Regions from separate parts of the Paenibacillus sp. GM2FR genome, predicted to be linked through region 2. Evidence: riboswitches for the same ligand, from Rfam matches in the RefSeq annotation. Region 2 holds a riboswitch; each other region holds the start of a gene.
What was found. Region 2 has a riboswitch for thiamine pyrophosphate ahead of tenA (thiaminase II). Riboswitches for the same ligand answer to the same signal wherever they lie in the genome.
Positions count from the first base shown of each region.

Region 1: linked by a shared signal. The riboswitch ahead of PAEVO_RS14825 (YkoF family thiamine/hydroxymethylpyrimidine-binding protein) and the one ahead of tenA (thiaminase II) in region 2 are both predicted to bind thiamine pyrophosphate.
Region 3: linked by a shared signal. The riboswitch ahead of PAEVO_RS23715 (ABC transporter substrate-binding protein) and the one ahead of tenA (thiaminase II) in region 2 are both predicted to bind thiamine pyrophosphate.

Region 1 covers NZ_MKZM01000008.1:3,290,885-3,296,836, reverse strand. Annotated here, with positions in the region: gene PAEVO_RS14840 (class I SAM-dependent methyltransferase) at 145-867, opposite strand; gene PAEVO_RS14835 (nucleotidyltransferase domain-containing protein) at 1,011-1,709, shown strand; gene PAEVO_RS14830 (sporulation protein YjcZ) at 1,832-1,927, shown strand; gene PAEVO_RS14825 (YkoF family thiamine/hydroxymethylpyrimidine-binding protein) at 2,001-2,606, opposite strand; TPP riboswitch at 2,691-2,793, opposite strand; gene PAEVO_RS14820 (nitroreductase family protein) at 2,976-3,578, opposite strand; gene PAEVO_RS14815 (ABC transporter permease) at 4,102-5,055, shown strand; gene PAEVO_RS14810 (iron chelate uptake ABC transporter family permease subunit) at 5,045-5,952, shown strand, end outside.
Region 2 covers NZ_MKZM01000010.1:292,680-298,631, reverse strand. Annotated here, with positions in the region: gene thiE (thiamine phosphate synthase) at 1-393, opposite strand, end outside; gene thiD (bifunctional hydroxymethylpyrimidine kinase/phosphomethylpyrimidine kinase) at 390-1,406, opposite strand; gene thiM (hydroxyethylthiazole kinase) at 1,403-2,245, opposite strand; gene tenA (thiaminase II) at 2,301-2,987, opposite strand; TPP riboswitch at 3,129-3,232, opposite strand; gene PAEVO_RS26460 (VOC family protein) at 3,497-3,997, shown strand; gene PAEVO_RS34135 (hypothetical protein) at 4,313-4,531, shown strand; gene PAEVO_RS26450 (hypothetical protein) at 4,989-5,243, shown strand; gene PAEVO_RS33575 (hypothetical protein) at 5,440-5,658, shown strand; gene PAEVO_RS26445 (ABC transporter substrate-binding protein) at 5,713-5,952, opposite strand, start outside.
Region 3 covers NZ_MKZM01000009.1:601,323-607,274, reverse strand. Annotated here, with positions in the region: gene PAEVO_RS23730 (EAL domain-containing protein) at 1-756, opposite strand, end outside; gene PAEVO_RS23725 (GGDEF domain-containing protein) at 966-2,501, opposite strand; gene PAEVO_RS23720 (VOC family protein) at 2,761-3,144, shown strand; TPP riboswitch at 3,323-3,434, shown strand; gene PAEVO_RS23715 (ABC transporter substrate-binding protein) at 3,550-4,581, shown strand; gene PAEVO_RS23710 (MTH1187 family thiamine-binding protein) at 4,662-4,955, shown strand; gene PAEVO_RS23705 (ABC transporter permease) at 4,952-5,707, shown strand; gene PAEVO_RS23700 (ABC transporter ATP-binding protein) at 5,762-5,952, shown strand, end outside.

The sequences.
Region 1 (5,952 bases), on a different contig from region 2:
TGATTATAGCATCGACGGGCAAAACTAGATAGAACGAAATGACAAAAAGTGTTGAATTAGGTCGAAAGAACTGAAATTTGAGGAGGGAGAGGGGATACGCAGCGAATATGCGAATCCCCCTTAATGCACAGATAGGAAATGATTTTATTTTACAGCCCGGAATAAGGCGGAAGCGAGATAATCGGTATTGTCCAGGATCATGCGGTCATGCTTGAACAGCGTTTCCCAAAGCGAAACATCGAACAGAAGTCCTTTATCGCGCTGTTCAAATGTATCCAAATGACGTGTTTGCTCTTCCTTTAACTGCTCATTGAAGTGATTGTACTCCAGAATCTCTTCTTGTTTAAACCCGCAAGCCAAGAGCGACTCCGCCCATTCTTCCCTCATCATGAGATTAGGGATCCCGAAGAATTCGAGCAGTTCCTGAAGCTTTGCCTCCGGCATGGGCTTATCTAGCAGCAATTCTCTGTCCAGCAGGACACCTCCATGATCCAGAACGCGGTAATATTCGGGCAGCGATTTCGAAGTATCTGTAAATACAGTAACGGACTCCGCCATGATCAGATCAAATTGGTTGTCCTCGAAAGGCAATGCGCATACATCCGCCTGATGGAACTGGACATCGATTTCCATAGCCTTGGCTCTTGCGCGGGCCTTTTTGATCATATTCTCGTTTAGGTCAATGGCGGTCACTTGATACCCCATCTCCGAAAGATGGCATGCGGTTCTGCCAGTTCCGCACCCCACCTCCAGAATGCGGCTGCCCGGTTGAATGGGATAATTCTTCAGCATTCTGAGCGTTGCCTCGAATCCTCCCGGGTGGGCACTGCCCATGCCTAATTTGGAGAGCATATGAATATAGTTCATCTCATCTATCCCTTCTTCCTTATGATCAACATGAGGGTAATCGTTTATTTACCATATGATTCAGGTACGTTTAGGGTTTTCGCTGAATTAGATATTTTGAGCCCTTTTTTCGGGAGGATTAGAGTCATATTGGAGGAAACGTCATGAGGATGGAACCGGTAGAGGCAGCGAAACGTGTCATTCAACACGATTATCCCGACTGTTTGCTTGCTGTGCTCGGCGGCAGTGCGAGCAGAGGCGAATATAATGAACAATCCGATTTGGACATCATGGTCATAGAACGGGACGGATATGATTTCAGCAGGAAGACGATAGAGGCACATGGGTGGATCGCGGAAATATTTATATTGTCTTTATCCTCGTATCGCGAATATTTCGACGAGGGCGTCATGGCGGCGAATCCGTCAATGCAGCGGATGATTGCGGATGGGACGGTGCTGCGCGCGCTGCCCGAGGGAGAAGAGGTACGGGCGGAGGCCCGAAGCGATTTGAATTACGGCCCCATGCCCTTGACGCTAACCGACATGAACCAATACCGTTATATGCTAACCGAGTACATGCTGGACTTGGAGGGTCCACGAAGGGATGGCGAAAAATGGTTTACGGTGCACAAAATCGCGGCGATTCTCTGTGAATTTGTACTTAGGGTGAACCGGGAGTGGACGGGTGAAGGGAAAACACTGTTCCGGCTGTTCAGCCGCTATGACACAATCTTGGGAGACCGATTGGAAGCAGCGCTCGCGGCGATGTATCGCCAGGATGATCCCTCAGCTCTGATGGCATTCACCGAGGAAATGCTCCGTCCGTACGGAGGGAAGCTTCTCATTGGTTTTGAGGAATAATATTTCCTAACCAATATATAAAGAGAGGTACATTAGCCGTGACACTAGCACAAAGCGGGCAATACTATAATAGTGTGATTAGATTACATCACGTCATTCTTTAAATCCAGGAGGGGATCTTCATGAGCGGAGAATACGGCGGCGCATGGGGCAATTCAGTAGGAACTATTTTGGTTCTCTTTATCCTGCTCGTAATTATCTTGAGTGCTTGGGTTTAAACTGTCAAGATTCTTGGCAGCTAGTGACAGGAAAGCCCGGCTTTTGCCGGGCTTTTGTCTGCCTCAATAGAACTCAATTCGATGCGGCTTTGATTGATGGGCTGTGTGCGGACACAACTGCAGTCATGACCAGATGGCTGCTGTCGGATTGAATCGCATGTAAAAACGCGTCTTCAAGCGATCCAAATACCCGGGACAGGGACCCGTCCAATCGGCTGGCGTAATGAACGCTTCCGGCGAATGTCCCGGCTTCCTTCGCACGATTTACTTCACTGTAGATGACTTCCATATAGTTATCGGTACCCATGGGGTAAAGAGCGAATTGGCAGGCAGTCTCGATTTCGGCATGTTCTCCGATGTCACGGTTTAAGAGGGTCGAATCCTCAGTCATATATACATCGGCGTCCGTATCACCGGGGCAGCCGATGGAATAAGTACCATTAAAAACGGTGTGCACGCCGCTCGCCGCGGCATGGGCGAATATCGCACTTGTAACATCAAAGACATGCTCTGCTCGTCCACGAATACAGGTGCTCACATCATCTGTCTGAATCCACACTTTCTCCGTATCCACAGATTGTAGTGCGTCCATGATGACCTCTACAAACCGGTCCGTCATGGGAAATACCGAGAACCGGCATCCGACGATCCGGCTGGTTCCGCATACAAGCTCATTCATTGTCATTTCCTCCCCATAATATAAGTCCACGCAAAAAAACCGCACCCCATGAAGAAGGTGCAGTTATGCCTACGAAAAGAAATAAACATAAATGCTACACTTCCCCACGCTAGTATGACCTAGATCGGGTGATAAGGGTTAACGGCAGCCCGCCGTCTCTCAGCACATGGCACCCCTAGTACAGCCAACATCCTATGTAGTTGGTTATTGCAAGTTTGCCCCGGAGCCTCCGTTATCGTAGGAATTCGAGGGTTCTTACCTGTGTAATTGTATCGTTTTGCGATCGGTTTTTCAATCTTTGCCCATTATAAAAAAGACCGCCTATCCCAGTTGCAGGAACTTAGGAAGGCGGTTTTTTCATCTATTGGTTTAGTTGTATACTTTCACGCGATCTTCCAGCGGTGCAAATTCTTTTTCGCCTGGTTCAGCAACCGGCTTACCGAAAGGCATTTGAGCAATCAGCTTCCAGCTTTCTGGGATGTTCCATTCGGATTTTACTTTTTCGTCGATCAGCGGGTTGTAGTGCTGCAGGGATGCACCCAGACCTTCTGCTTCAAGGGATGTCCATACTACAAATTGCAGCATGCCGTTGGATTGGTTGGACCAAACCGGGAAGTTGTCGGCATAAGCGGCAAAGTTTTGTTGCAGCCCGGCAATGACGTTGTTGTCCTCGAAGAACAATACCGTACCGTAACCAGCGCGGAATGCAGCCATTTTGTCGGCCGTGGATTTGAAGGCTTCTTCATCGCCAACGACTTCCTTCAGGATGCCTTCCGTCATGTTCCACAGTTTATCATGCTGTTCGCCAAGCAATACAACGACGCGTGCACTTTGGGAGTTGAAAGAAGAAGGGGTATACTTAACCGCTTCGTTTACGATTTCTTGGATACGCTCGTCCGAGATAACGGATTCTTTGCTAATCCCGTAATAAGAACGGCGATTTTTGAGTGCAGTTGAAAAATCTTTAGACATTGAAAAAAAACCTCCTGGTGTAATCGAATTTGCATTCGCCTGATAAGAAGATGTCCTTTACTTCAAGCAAATATGCATTTTGCTTTTTATTGCAATCAATTTAATTATCATTCCATATTAACTTACGTTTAGTTAGAAATAATAATTATGTTAGGATATTAATATAACTTAGAGCAATTGTCAACGGCTTTTGATTAAATATAATTTTTCTTATGTATTTAATATGAATTGAATTCGTCTAGTTTTTAGAGAAGTCTCATTAAAGGGAAGCTTAACGAAAGTGTGACTCTGCCTGTGGATATTAGTTATGTCTCCTCGAAACTTCATATTATGAACAATTCATGAACAAAATATACATGTATGAAGCTATTAATTGATTTTCATTCTCAATTATACTTGTCGAGCCAGAATGAGGATGATATAATGCATATCAGAACGCAATTGATAATCAATCTCAATGAGAATGGTGATGAAAATTGCAAGATCCCGGGTGTTTAGAGACATACGCATAGAAGGAAGAGCCATGAAGATTAGATACTTATTTGCAGCCGTTGTGGTACTCTCCGTAATTTCATTATTTATTGGAGTTAAAGATATCTCGCCACTGCAACTGTTTTCGATGACAGAACAACAACAGCATATTATGCTTGTAAGCCGGATTCCTAGGCTTGTCAGTCTCATATTGGCGGGTGTCAGCATGAGCATCTGCGGATTGATCATGCAGCAGCTCAGCCGCAATAAGTTCGTATCGCCGACCACGGCAGGTACGATGGACTCAGCCAGACTGGGGATTTTGGTAGCGATGCTCGTCTTCACGACAAGCGGACCGCTTATCAAAATGCTTGTGGCCTTTGTATTCGCTCTGGCAGGAACCTTTATCTTCATGAAGATCCTGGATCGGATCAAGTTCAAGGATGCGATCTTCATCCCGCTCGTTGGACTGATGTTTGGTAATATCGTCAGTTCGATAGCCACTTTCTTTGCCTACAAATATGATCTTATTCAGAATATGTCCGCATGGCTTCAGGGTGATTTTTCCATGATCATGAAGGGCCAGTATGAAATGCTCTATATTAGTATCCCGCTTGTGATTCTGGCGTATCTGTTTGCCAACAAGTTTACGGTGGCCGGAATGGGAGAGGAGTTTGCAACCAACCTGGGTCTTCACTACCGGAGAGTTGTGAATCTGGGACTGGTCATCGTGGCGCTGGTTACGGCATCCGTCGTGCTGACCGTCGGCGTGATTCCGTTTCTTGGTCTGATCATACCTAATATTGTCAGTTTATACTTAGGAGACCATTTGAAAAAAAGCCTTTCGCATACCGCGCTGTTGGGGGCCGGGTTCGTACTGTTCTGTGACATCCTGGGCCGGATTATTATTTATCCCTATGAAATTCCGATTAGTCTAACCGTGGGCGTACTCGGAAGCGGTATATTCATTTTCTTACTGATGAGGAGAAAGGCATATGACTTATAAAGCCAAACTCGGCCTGTTGGCCGCAGCGGCAATCATCCTGGTGGCAGTCTTTCTGTTCATTGATCTTGGCGGCAATTGGGATTACGCGCTTCCAAGAAGAATCAAGAAGGTGCTGGCCATTATTCTGACCGGCGGAGCGATTGCTCTGTCTACCACGGTGTTTCAAACGGTCACGAATAACCGGATACTGACGCCAAGCGTTATGGGATTAGATTCCTTATATATCCTGATCCAGACCACCGTCATCTTTGTCTTCGGATCCTTTACGCTGTACAAACTGGGCAGCAACGTTAACTTTTTGATCAACGTCGGCGGGATGATCCTGTTTGCGGGAGTCTTATATAAGATTTTGTTCAAAAGGGAAGGAAACAACATTTACTTCCTGCTGTTGATCGGCATGATTTTTGGGACCCTGTTCTCCAGTATGTCTTCCTTCATGGAAGTGCTGATTGATCCGAACGAATTCCAGTTTGTGGCCGACAAAATGTTTGCCAGCTTTAACAATGTAAAGACCGAGCTTCTGGTCCTTTCCGTCATTGTTGTTGCGCTGACCTTGCTGTACTTTGCCCGGTTTGCCAAGTACCTGAACGTACTGGCACTAGGCCGTGAGCAGGCGATCAATCTCGGCGTGAATTATGATTATGTTGTGAAGCGGCTTCTGATTGTGGTTGCAGTTCTGATCTCGGTGGCCACCGCTTTGGTGGGGCCGATTACATTCCTCGGGCTCCTGGTTGTCAATGTTGCGTACGAAGTTATGAAGACGTACAGGCATTCATATTTAATTGCAGCATCCATACTGATTAGCGTTATTGCGCTGGTCGGCGGTCAATTGGTTATAGAACGGGTGTTTACGTTCTCTACAACGCTCAGCGTTATTATCAACTTCATCGGCGGTGT
Region 2 (5,952 bases):
ATGGAGAAGGGCGCGCCTCGCTTCCTCCACGGTATGGGCGGAGACACCCAGAATCCGGTTGCCGATCCGCTCCCGTACGGAAGCCGCGCATTCGTCGTCCTGGCCGATGTGCACACCGTCGGCGTTCAGCTTCAGCGCCAGCTCCACATCGTCATTGACGATGAAGGGTACGCTCGCTTGGCGGCACTGATTCTGGATCCGGCGAGCCAGCTGGACCATCGGCTCCCCAACAAGCGCGCCATGTCCCTTCTCGCGGAACTGGACCATGGTCGCGCCGCCAGCCAGTGCCTTCTGCACAATTCGGCTTGGCTCTTCGATACAGTTCACGCTGCCGAGTACGAGGTACATCCGTAGATGCTGCCTCATCATTTCGGGTGTCACTCTCCCCGTCATCGCAGCACCTCCTGACGGCGGCGACGATACGCCCAATGATTCGTGGGGCCGTGTCCTTGCCCCAGGTTTAAGCCGTCTTCAATGGCCGCTTGGATGAAAGAGCGTCCGCTCTGAATGGCATCGAATGCGCTCAAGCCTTTGGCCAAGCCTGCGGTGATGGCGGCAGAGAAAGTGCACCCGGTACCATGCGTATGAACGGTATGAATTCGTTTGCCGTATAATTCCGTGAAGGCCATACCATCGTATACAAGGTCCATGACGGGAGGACTGCCGGGATTTCCGAATCTGTCGCCATTCTTGATAATTGGGGAGCGTCCCTCACTTAACTCCCCGTTATGGCTGGCAGTTCTCGTTTGGCCAGACGTTAATTCGGACCTAGGCAACTCTTCCTGCTGCGTATCCGCCATTATATCTGGTTCCCTGTCTCTTTGGTGATCCGCATCTTCATGACCGACAAGCATCCCCTCATCATGGCCGCCCTTGATCACAACGATCTTGGGCCCCAGAGCATGAATACGCCTCGCTGCTTCCTTCCGATCTTCCATTGTGCGGATACGCATCCCCGCCAATACTTCGGCCTCCGGTATGTTGGGGGTGACAATCAAGGCCAGCGGCAGCAAATCTTCTCTTAAAGCCTGCACCGCTTCGCTTTGCAGCAGCTCCGCTCCGCCTTTGGCAATCATTACAGGATCGACAACGACCTTCTCCCAGCCAAAAGCCCGAATCCGGTCAGCAACCAGGCGAATGATCTCGGCGTTGAACAGCATGCCCGTCTTCAATGCATCTACTCCAAGGTCCGGGCCTACCGCTTCCATCTGCTCGGCGGCTGCTTCGGGGGGCAGTGGATATACGCCGTGAACCCCCAAGGTATTCTGCACCGTGATCGCCGTAATCGCCGACATGCCGTATACGCCGAGCTCTTGGAAGGTTTTCAGATCGGCCTGAATGCCGGCGCCTCCGCCGCTATCGGACCCGGCAATCGTCAGTGCCCGGGGCACGCGAGTCTTGCTCATCGTGTGCCACCTGCAGCGGTCGCTTCTGCTTCCCGGACAGCCGCATATCCTTCCAGCGAGTCTGGATGGAGCTTTGCCAGCTCATCCAGGAAAGCGATCTGGAAGCTCCCCGGTCCCTGGTCTGCCGTGCGCTCTGCGGCTTTTGCCGCCGCGGCCCCGTAGAAGGCCAGTCCCGCCGTACCCGCAAGCAGCAGGTTTGCCTCCACTGCGGCAAAGGCACCCAGCACCGAGGTCAGCAGGCACCCTGCGCCGGTGACCTTCGTGAGCAGCGGGTCACCGCCAGTAATGATACGCACTTCACTTCCATCGGTAATTACGTCCTCTTCACCGGTAATGGCCACGATCGTGCCTAATTCGCGTGCAGCCCGCACAGCCAGCTCGGCATGATTGCTGCCTGCGCTGATGCCAGCGTCTACGCCTTTGATCTCGCGGGCTTCCCCAACAAGGTGAGCGACTTCAGCCGCGTTTCCACGCACAAGCGAAACCTTCACCTCGCTCAGAATCCGCAAGGCCGACTCCGTCCGAAAACGGGTCGCGCCCGCACCGACCGGATCCAGCAGGACCGGGACGCCATGGGCATTGGCCGATTGCCCCGCTATTATCATCGCATCTACCAGCTCGCGGTTCAGCGTGCCGATGTTCAATACGAGTGCGCCCGCGATGGCGGCCATATCCGCCACTTCCTCGGGCGCGTAAGCCATGACCGGCGACGCGCCCAGCGCGTACAAGCCGTTAGCCGTAAAATTCGTAACCACCACGTTTGTCATATTGTGAACGAGGGGGCTCGTCTGCTGTACCTTCGTTAAAAGCGCCGAAACCTCTTTTTCCCATGCATGCATATGAATCAGCCTCTCTTATCTATAATGGAATTTATGTGCTTGATACAGTTTCTCCTTACAGCACCGCAGCCTGCAGCTGCACCGGCCATTCCTCCTGCTTATATGCCATATCCCAGAACATATACTCCAGTTGGTAGCTCAGCATGAAATGCTCCGTCATCCGTTCCCGCTCGGCTGCCGTCGCACGCTCTGCCCATTCATCGACACGGTTGCAGAACTTGGCTGTCGCGTCTTCCCCCCGGTTGCCGTAGAAATAAATCCAGTCATAGAACGGATGGGACGCATCCGGCTTCACTTCATCCAGCAGCCTGCGGCCAATCTCCAGGTACGTCCACGGGCAAGGAAGCAGTACCGCCATAATCTCGCCCAGACTGCCCTCATGCGCCACCGTCAGCATATGACGGATATAATGATGCGCGGACGGAGCAAGCGGATACCCCTGAAGCTCTTCATAGGTCACCCCGGCGGCTGTGCAAAAATTCTGATGCGGGTGCACCTCGCTGTGCAGGATGAACGAAATCTGTTCGTTAAAGGTCACGATCTCTTCCCTGCTGGTCGATTTGGATATGGCGATACCGTAAATCCGCATGTAGGCATTCAAATACTCAAAATCCTGTTTTACATAGTGAATCAACTGCTCCCGCTCCAGATTCCCCTGGGCAATGCCTTTTACGAAGGGATGATCGAAGATTGCTTGAAAAATACCTTCCGCCTGCTGACGGAGCTCTTGCGTGAAACTCATTTTTGTCCCCACCTCCAACATATTGAAGAGCAGGAAGTCCGTAAGTCACGAGTTTCCAGGCAACGCTAAAAAGCCGCCCCCGAAAACTGGAGCGGCTTCGTCAACAAGCCCGAGTGCGCCAAAAAACGCACCGAGACCTCATATACGAAGGCTCCACTTTCCTACGCTAGTACGAACTAGATCAGGTTCAAAGGGTCCAAGATACGCTCTTGTCTCAGCCGCTAACGGCTCCCCTAGTGGACTTCCTATTCTTTTGTCTAATACTGTACATAGGTTTGTGGGTCGTGTCAAACGTGAACCGTTCGCGGACAGAACTCCACGCTTGAAACCTTTACATGACCGGGTGATCATAATGTTCTACGGTGGCGGTGGTTATTTTGCTAAATTAAAAAGCCGTATGCCCAAAACTTGTTTTGGGAACACTGACGCTCGGTTGTCATATATGCCCCCGCATAATGAGTACATCAGAGCAGCTCAAATAAATGAAATTTAAGGGAGCGAGCGTATTTATGACGAACCCATCGAAAGCGGTTAAACCCATTCCGGATGGCTATACCTCCGTGACACCGTGGATCATCTCAAGAAACTCCGCAGCGCTGATCGAATTCCTGCAGCAGGCTTTTCAAGCCGAAGAGTTAGCCCGCGTCTATGTTGGCGATGGTATCATCGGCCATGCCGAGGTGCGAATCGGGGACGCCGTCGTGATGATGTTTGACGCGAAGCCGGAATGGCCGGATAGCCCGGCATACCTCCGTTTATATGTTGAGGATTGCGATGCCGTCTACCAGCAAGCGCTGGCCGCAGGAGCCGTCTCGGTCACGGAGCCAACAAGCTTGTTCTTCGGTGACCGGGTGGGACGGGTACGGGACCCGTTCGGCAACTTATGGTGGATTCAGACGCGAATGGAGGACCTCACTTCTGAGGAAATGGAACGACGAGCCCAAGACCCGGAATACATCCGGGCGATGGCCTATGTTGCCGGAGCGGACATTGTGGTGAAGATTTCGTAAAAAGGTGGAAGCGAAGCAAAGGCGTCATTACAGGGAGGGCACGGATGGATTCGTGGATGGATTCGGGTCCCGGGGATGCTTGGATGGCTGCCAACCAAAACGATGTAGAACCGCATGATTTTAAGTAGCTATGGTTTAGTGGTAGAAAACGGGGGAACTCAGAGTAGATAGCTGAGGCCACTGCTCGTCGTGGTGCTAGTGCTGGCCTTGGTGCTACTGCTGGCCTTGGTGCTACTGCTGGTCTTGGTGCTACTGCTGATCTTGGTGCTACTGCTGATCTTGGTGCTAGTGCTGATCTTGGTGCTACTGCTGATCTTGGTGCTACTACTCATCTTGGTGCTAGTCCTGATCTTGGTGCTAGTGCTGATCTTGGTGCTAGTGCTGATCTTGGTGCTACTACTGATCTTGGTGCTAGTGCTGATCTTGGTGCTACTACTGATCTTGGTGCTAGTGCTGATCTTGGTGCTAGTGCTCGAGGACAAGCGGACTGAGGATACGTTATTTAGCCAAATCGGGGTTATTTTCGAGAGCTAGCGGACACCAGATACGTTATTCATAGAATATGATGGCAAATAGGCACCTTATTGCGGTAATAAGGGATCCTGAGTCCGTTATATTTAACAATTGGGTGCGAATCAGGAAAATAAGGGAACTGGAGTCCGTTAACAGGTGGTCTTTTTGCTACTGCTCATCTTGGTGCTGCTGCTCGTTTGCTACTACTATCTTGGTGCTAGTGCTGGCCTTGTTGCTACTACTCATCTTGTTGCGACTGCTGGCCTTGTTTGCTACTGCTCGAGGGCGGCAAGCGGACTGAGGATACGTTATTTAGCCGAATGGGTGTTATTTTTGAGAGCTAGCGGACACCAGATACGTTATTCATAGAATATGATGGCAAATAGGCAGTTTATTGCGGTAATAAGGGATCCTGAGTCCGTTAGATTTAGAATTGGGTGCGAATTAAGAAAATAAGGGAACTGGAGTCCGTTAACAGGTGATCTTTTTGCTGCTGCTCATCTTGGTGCTGCTGCTCGTTTGCTACTACTATCTTGGTGCTAGTGCTGGCCTTGTTGCTACTAGTCATCTTGTTGCGACTGCTAATCTTGGTGCGACTACTCATCTTGGTTCTAGCGCTCGTTTGCTACTACTCATCTTGGTTCGACTGCTGGCCTTGTTGCTACTGCTCGAGGGCGGCAAGCGGACTGAGGATACGTTATTTAGCCGAATGGGTGTTATTTTCGAGAGCTAACGGACACCAGATACGTTATTTATAGAATATGATGGCAAATAGGCACCTTATTGCGGTAATAAGGGATCCTGAGTCCGTTAGATTTAACAATTGGGTGCGAATTAAGAAAATAAGGGAACTGGAGTCCGTTAACAGGTCAGGGGTAGCGGCAAGAAGCAGGGGGAGTTGGTTATGCTGTGCTGGCGTACAGTGTGGCATGCAGTTACATACCAGCGACACAGCGATGCTACCGTGCAGATATGCTGCCAACGCAGCCGTACCGGCGACGCAGCGATGCTACCGTGCAGCTATGCTGCCAACGCAGCCGTACCGGCTACACAGCGATGCTACCTTGCAGCTATGCTGGCGACGCGGCGGTACTGGCGACGCGGCGATGCACAAAAAAGGAGTCATCCCTCAAGATCTCAGATCTTGAGGGGTGACTCCTTTTTTAGCTTTTTCCTATGCAGCATTCGTTTTCATTCATTCATTACTGAATGCCGTAAAACTCCTGCAGCTGGTCAATCATCAGATTCGCTGCCAGGATGCCGCCTGCTGTATTCCAGATGGCATCATCCACTTTGTGGGCTTGGCCGTTCTTGACGACGTTCAGGTTTTTCCACAGCGGATCGTTGATCCATTCCTGCTCGGTTTGGTTGGCACCGCCATCCCCGGTTTCATAAGTGAAGTAGAACAGTCTGTCGGCATCTGCCTCAGGCAAACGTTCCTT
Region 3 (5,952 bases), on a different contig from region 2:
ACCAACGTCATCCATGGCTACCGAGATTCCATGACTGCGATACACCTCGAAAATCGATTGCAAATGCTCAACATCATCAATCTTCTCGGTTTCCACAACCTCAAATACGAAATCCCTCGGATCCAGATGGAGCCTGTCAATGGTATTAAACGTGTGGCTTAGACACATCTGCGCATCATATATGGAGGATGGCAGGAAGTTCACGAATCGCTTCACGCCGATAGGAAGCCACTCGGCACTGGTCTCAATGGCGCTGGTTCGTGCTGCCCGGTCCAGGAAAGCATGCAATCCGGTTTTACGGGCTGTCTCAAACAGCTCATACGGCTGGAAGCTGGCTCCCCACTCTACCGGACGAAGGAGAAATTCGTAGGCAACGATCTGCTCGGATGAATCCACGATGGGCTGCATGTAGCTCGTAAACTGCTTATGTAAAATGATACTTACCATATCGTAATGCTCCATCTGCAGTTCGAACTTTTGCATAGGGGTCCACGAATGCCGGATTTGCGGAGTTTCTCCACCGGTAACACAGAAGGACAGCTCTTGACGAATCTTCAGCGGAAGGGGCTGCAGACACTTCATCATGGAGATCAGGTCCGCACGTACCTTGTAGTTCACAGCACAACCCTCATTGTTTTCATGTACCGTGTAGCCGTTCACTGCCAGCAACTGAATAAGCTCGCCACTTGCAGGCTTCATATGAATGGTCCCCTGGTCCTCAATCGGTTCAAAGGTGCTGCAATTGTCGCAAATCATGTTCGTCCTCCTTGGCAAGCTAGCTCTCACTATGCTTCTTATCGGCATTTTGAATATGATTTCTTTGCATTTTATGGATTTTATATCGAAGTTATGACCTATTTTAGGAGAAATGCGCAAGATTCGTGCAATGATTGCGCCAAATTCTACAAAAATCGACTTATATTGCTTTTAACAACCTATTGTCGATACTATCGTCATACATTCTTCTACTCAACCTTTTGATCTAAAAGCTGCAGCAGCATCGTCCGCTCCACATCAAAATGCCAAGGGGCGTTCCGTTCCTTTGCCGCATACATCGCTGCATCCGCGCGGCCAATCAGCTCCTGGTCATTTCTGGCATGATCCGGGTAAACCGCAATGCCGATACTCGGCGTGGTTCGAACCTCATGTCCTTCCAGGTCGTACGGCTCGCTAAGCATCGTCCAAATCTCCTCCGCCATCCAGATCAGCTCCTGATCTTCGCCGGCTGGATGGATCATGACGGTGAATTCGTCTCCTCCTAATCGGGAAACCAAGATTCCCTTGGATTCGAGAGTTTGAAGCCGGTCTGCAACCTTTCGTATCAACAAATCGCCGGCACGGTGGCCGTATCGGTCATTGACTCGTTTGAAACGGTTCATATCCATATACAGCAAGCCTACGCGGGAACCTTTGCGGTCCGCCTCCTTCAGCGAACTCGACAGCCTTGCATTAAAATAACGGCGATTATACAGCCCCGTAAGATCATCGCGATGTGCCAGGGATTCACTCTGCATCAGACTTTCATGCAGTCGGGCAAACAAACGGTCGTTCTCGAACTGAATCAAAATCTGCCTGAACAAAATCAGGATAACGCACAGGGATAGGCCGGTAAACAGTCCATTCCACCCTCCAAAACGCTGCGCCATAAGGGCAAACATCCCGCCAAGCACGCTGTAGGGAAGCAGGTACCTTACGATCAGGTTTCCGATCGAACGCGGCTCCCGCTCGCCAACAGAGGGCTTACGGGAATCAGGGGCAGACTGCCCACCTGCGAAACTAATAAAAAATACCGATAATGAATAGAGTGGATACAGGTAGGGACGTGCCTCGATACCCATAAGATCAACAAGATAGATGTATAGAACATCTCCTGCAATATAAGTACTCCCGCCAAGACATAACAGAATGGCCGACCATTTCCTTAACTGTCCGGTATTAAAATACAACACCAGCGTAAAAAAAATAAGTACCATTGCGCACAGCGGATACAGCATGTCCACCCAAATGTTTCCCCATACTGCCTCATGGGCCAGACCCTCAAGCTCAGGTTTGATGAAATACTCCCATCCTACCGTCATGACCGTTATGCCAACAATCACGATGTCCAGCATAAACCGGAGCCCCCGAAACGAACCCTGTACATGCCGGAATAAATAAATGAGAGAACTTGCGAACAGGATGAGTTCGAGCCCCCAGAAGAAATGGGTTAGAGCTGGAGAGAAAGCGCTCTCTTTTCCAAACCAAACATGACATGCGTAAATGATTCGGGCCGCTGCATCCCCCATCAATCCGAGACTCACAATAAACCAAAACCTGCGAAGATGCACCTCATAGCGCCGACTAATCCGCATTAAATAAACGGAGGCGGCTGCAGGAGGAATAATGACTAGAACACGCTGAAGCGATAAAGCGTCAGGCATCCACAGAGCGATCATTATCTGAATGAATGCATATATCATGGCGAGTCGAATCCACAGATGATCTGCTGGAGTTGGACTCATAAGCATTCCTCCTCGGCCAAAAGGTAAGCTTTTTTCAACACTTGTTTGTTAGGTCTTTAGAATTAATACTTCTAGTTCTCATGATACTTTTTACCCACCCAAAAGTAAAGATGAGGAAATGAAAGAAAAACCACGGATTCTACTCTATGAAACCCGTAACACTCCGAAAAGTTACCGCCTTCAAGACCCACTTGACGTATAGGAATTATGTGATAATATTTCATTCATATCTCATATGAATCGGAAAGGGTGTTTAGCCTTGTCACAGAAACGATTGGATCATGTCGGCATTGTCGTCCGGGACCTTGAAACCACGATCGCCTTTTACACCGCCGTCGTCGGACTTGAACTGAAGGATCGCCTTACCCATACCAATGGCGTCATCCAGCTGGCATTCCTCGGATTTAACGGCAGCGACGAAACGGAGGTCGAGCTTATTCAGGGTTACAGCGACACGCTGCCCGCAGAAGGGACCGTTCATCATTTTGCCGTCAGCACGGATAACATCGAAGAGGAATATGCTCGCGTTCAGGGACTGGACGTACCTCACTTGGATGAGGAAATCGTGACGCTCCCGAATGGGTATCGCTATTTCTTCGTTCACGGTCCCGAAGGGGAGTGGATTGAGTTTTTCCAGCGCTAACCTCTTACGTACGGTAGAAGCCTTATTCAAATCCTTTATCTTGTGAAAGGTTCATAGCTCCATTCATTCTTCCAATTGCATACGTGTTCTAAACCAAGACCTGCCTCGTTCGTGCCCCTTCGAACTAGACAGGTCTGGTGTGTTAGGACTATAATAGCGGATGTAATGATCGAAACTTCATAAATACCGGGGGAGCTGGAATTTGGCCGGCTGAGAGTGTATCCGATATGATACTGACCCTTACACCTGATCTGGGTAATGCCAGCGTAGGAAGCCCATGTTTGCGGCAGCTGTTCATTTGCCGTGGTATACACTTACGCCGTCATGCGTCCTGATATCATCAGGGCGCTTTTTTTGTGGAGTTAACGAGGTTATAGAAAGAGAATTCAAAGGAGAGAAGAAACGATGAAGAAGGGAACATGGATTCCGCTGCTTCTTGCTTGCGTCCTGCTGATGGTTGCGTCTGGATGCGGCACAAGCGGACAGAACAAGAAGACAGGTGCCGAAGGCGAAGACAGTCAGACTCCCGGGAAACTCCGTGACGTACAGCTGATGCTCGATTGGTCCGCCAATACGAATCACACCGGCCTGTATGCAGCGAAGGAGCTTGGGTATTATGAGGAAGAAGGGCTTAATGTCCAGATCGTCCAGCCGGGAGCAGGCGGAACCGATACGCTGGTCGCATCCGGAAACGTCCCGTTTGGCATCAGCTATCAGGAAGGCGTAACGCTGGCCAGAACGCAAGGATTGCCGCTCGTTTCCATTGCAGCGATCATTCAGCATAATACATCCGGCTTTGCCGCCCCCAAGGATAAGGGCATCGTGAAGGCAGGCGATTTTGAAGGAAAATCCTATGGAGGCTGGGGCTCGCCTGTGGAGGAAGCCGTCATGAAATCCATCATGGAGATTGATGGCGCCGATGTCAGCAAGGTGAATATGGTCAATATGGGCGATGCCGATTATTTTACGGCCGTGAAACGCGACATTGATTTTGCCTGGATCTTCTATGCTTGGACGGGGATTGAAGCCGAGCTTCGCAATGAGCCGCTTGACATGATTTATGTGAAGGACTACTCGGAGCAGCTTGATTATTACACACCGGTGATCGTAACGAACGAGAAGCAGATCCAGGAGGACCCCGAGCTTGTCAAAGCGTTCATGCGGGCGACTTCAAAAGGATATGACTTTGCGATTCAACATCCTGAAGATGCGGCAGCCCTGCTTACGAAGGCTGTTCCTGACTTGGATGCCGAACTGGTTCTCGCCAGCCAGAAATGGCTGAGCCCCCGTTATCAGGATGATGCACCCCGCTGGGGCGAGCAGAAAGCCGAAGTATGGTCGGGGTATGCCGACTGGATGTTTGAGCGCAAGCTGCTGGAGAAGGAACTTGACGCGGACCGCGCATTTACCAATGAATTTTTACCGGAGCAGCCATAAGGTTATTTCTATTTAAGAGGAGAGACAGCAGGCCGCCTCTCTTCCATTACAATATAGCTTGCACGAAAGGATGAGTTTATATGGCGAATACACTCTTAAGCATTCAAGTAATACCGAGAACGCCAAACGGGGCCGACAGCATCCCTTATGTGGATGAAGCGATCAAGGTCATTCAGGAATCGGGCGTAAAATATGAGGTCCATGCACTCGAAACGACCATGGAAGGAGAGCTCTCCGAGCTGCTCAAGATCGTTGAGCGCATGCACGAGGCGCTGGTGAATGCGGGAAGTCCCAGCATCATATCCCAAGTCAAAATCGCGCATCATCCGACCGGCATCAGCATGGATAAGCTGACTGAGAAATACCGTCCATGAAAAGCTGGTGGAGTTCTGTTTGGCCGCCCGTTGTGGCGGTCCTCTTCTTTTTGATGGTTTGGCAGGCCGCAGTATCCGTATTCGACATTGAACCCTTTATTTTGCCTGCGCCGACGGCCATCGGGCATGAGGCCGTTACCGGAGCTTCCGGTCTCTTCCAGCATACAGCGGCCACCCTGCAATTAACCCTGATCGGATTTATGATCGGCACGGCGATCGGTCTTGTCATCTCGCTGGCTCTGCACATGGTGCCTTTTCTCAAAACCGCCCTTTATCCGCTTCTTATTCTTAGCCAGAATGTGCCGACCATCGCCCTTGCCCCGCTTCTCATGATTTGGTTCGGCTTCGGCATGCTGCCCAAGGTTATCGTGATTACGCTGGTCTGCTTCTTCCCTGTCGCTGTTGCGGCCCTGGACGGACTCGCCCGTACTGACCGCACCATGATGAATTATATGCAGATGGCGGGAGCTACCTCGTGGCAAATTTTCACCAAGCTGGAGCTGCCGCATGCCCTTCCCTCCATCTTCTCCGGGATTCGCATTGCGGCCACCTATTCGGTCATGGGTGCGGTGATCGGGGAATGGATCGGCTCGGACCGGGGAATCGGCTACTACATGATGCTGCAAAAATCCGGCTACCGCACGGACCGGGTGTTTGTTGCCATCCTGGTCATCGTCCTGCTCAGCCTGCTGATGGTGCTGCTGATCACCCTGCTGGAGAAGCGGCTGATTCGCTGGAATCGAAAAGGTTAAAACCATTGTGAATGGACATTTTCCAACATATATAAAAGGAGGCTGCTTTGCGATATGACACATCAAGTATCCCTGTCGGATCATGACAGGCTTGGCCGATCCTCTGCAGCGGTCCCGCCAGCGCCTGCCCTTGAGGTTCGCAGCCTTCGTAAAACCTTCCGCGAGCGGCGCAGCGAAGTGCATGTGCTGGATGATCTTTCGCTCCAGGTGCAGCCCGGGGAATTCGTCTCCTTGATTGGTCCTTC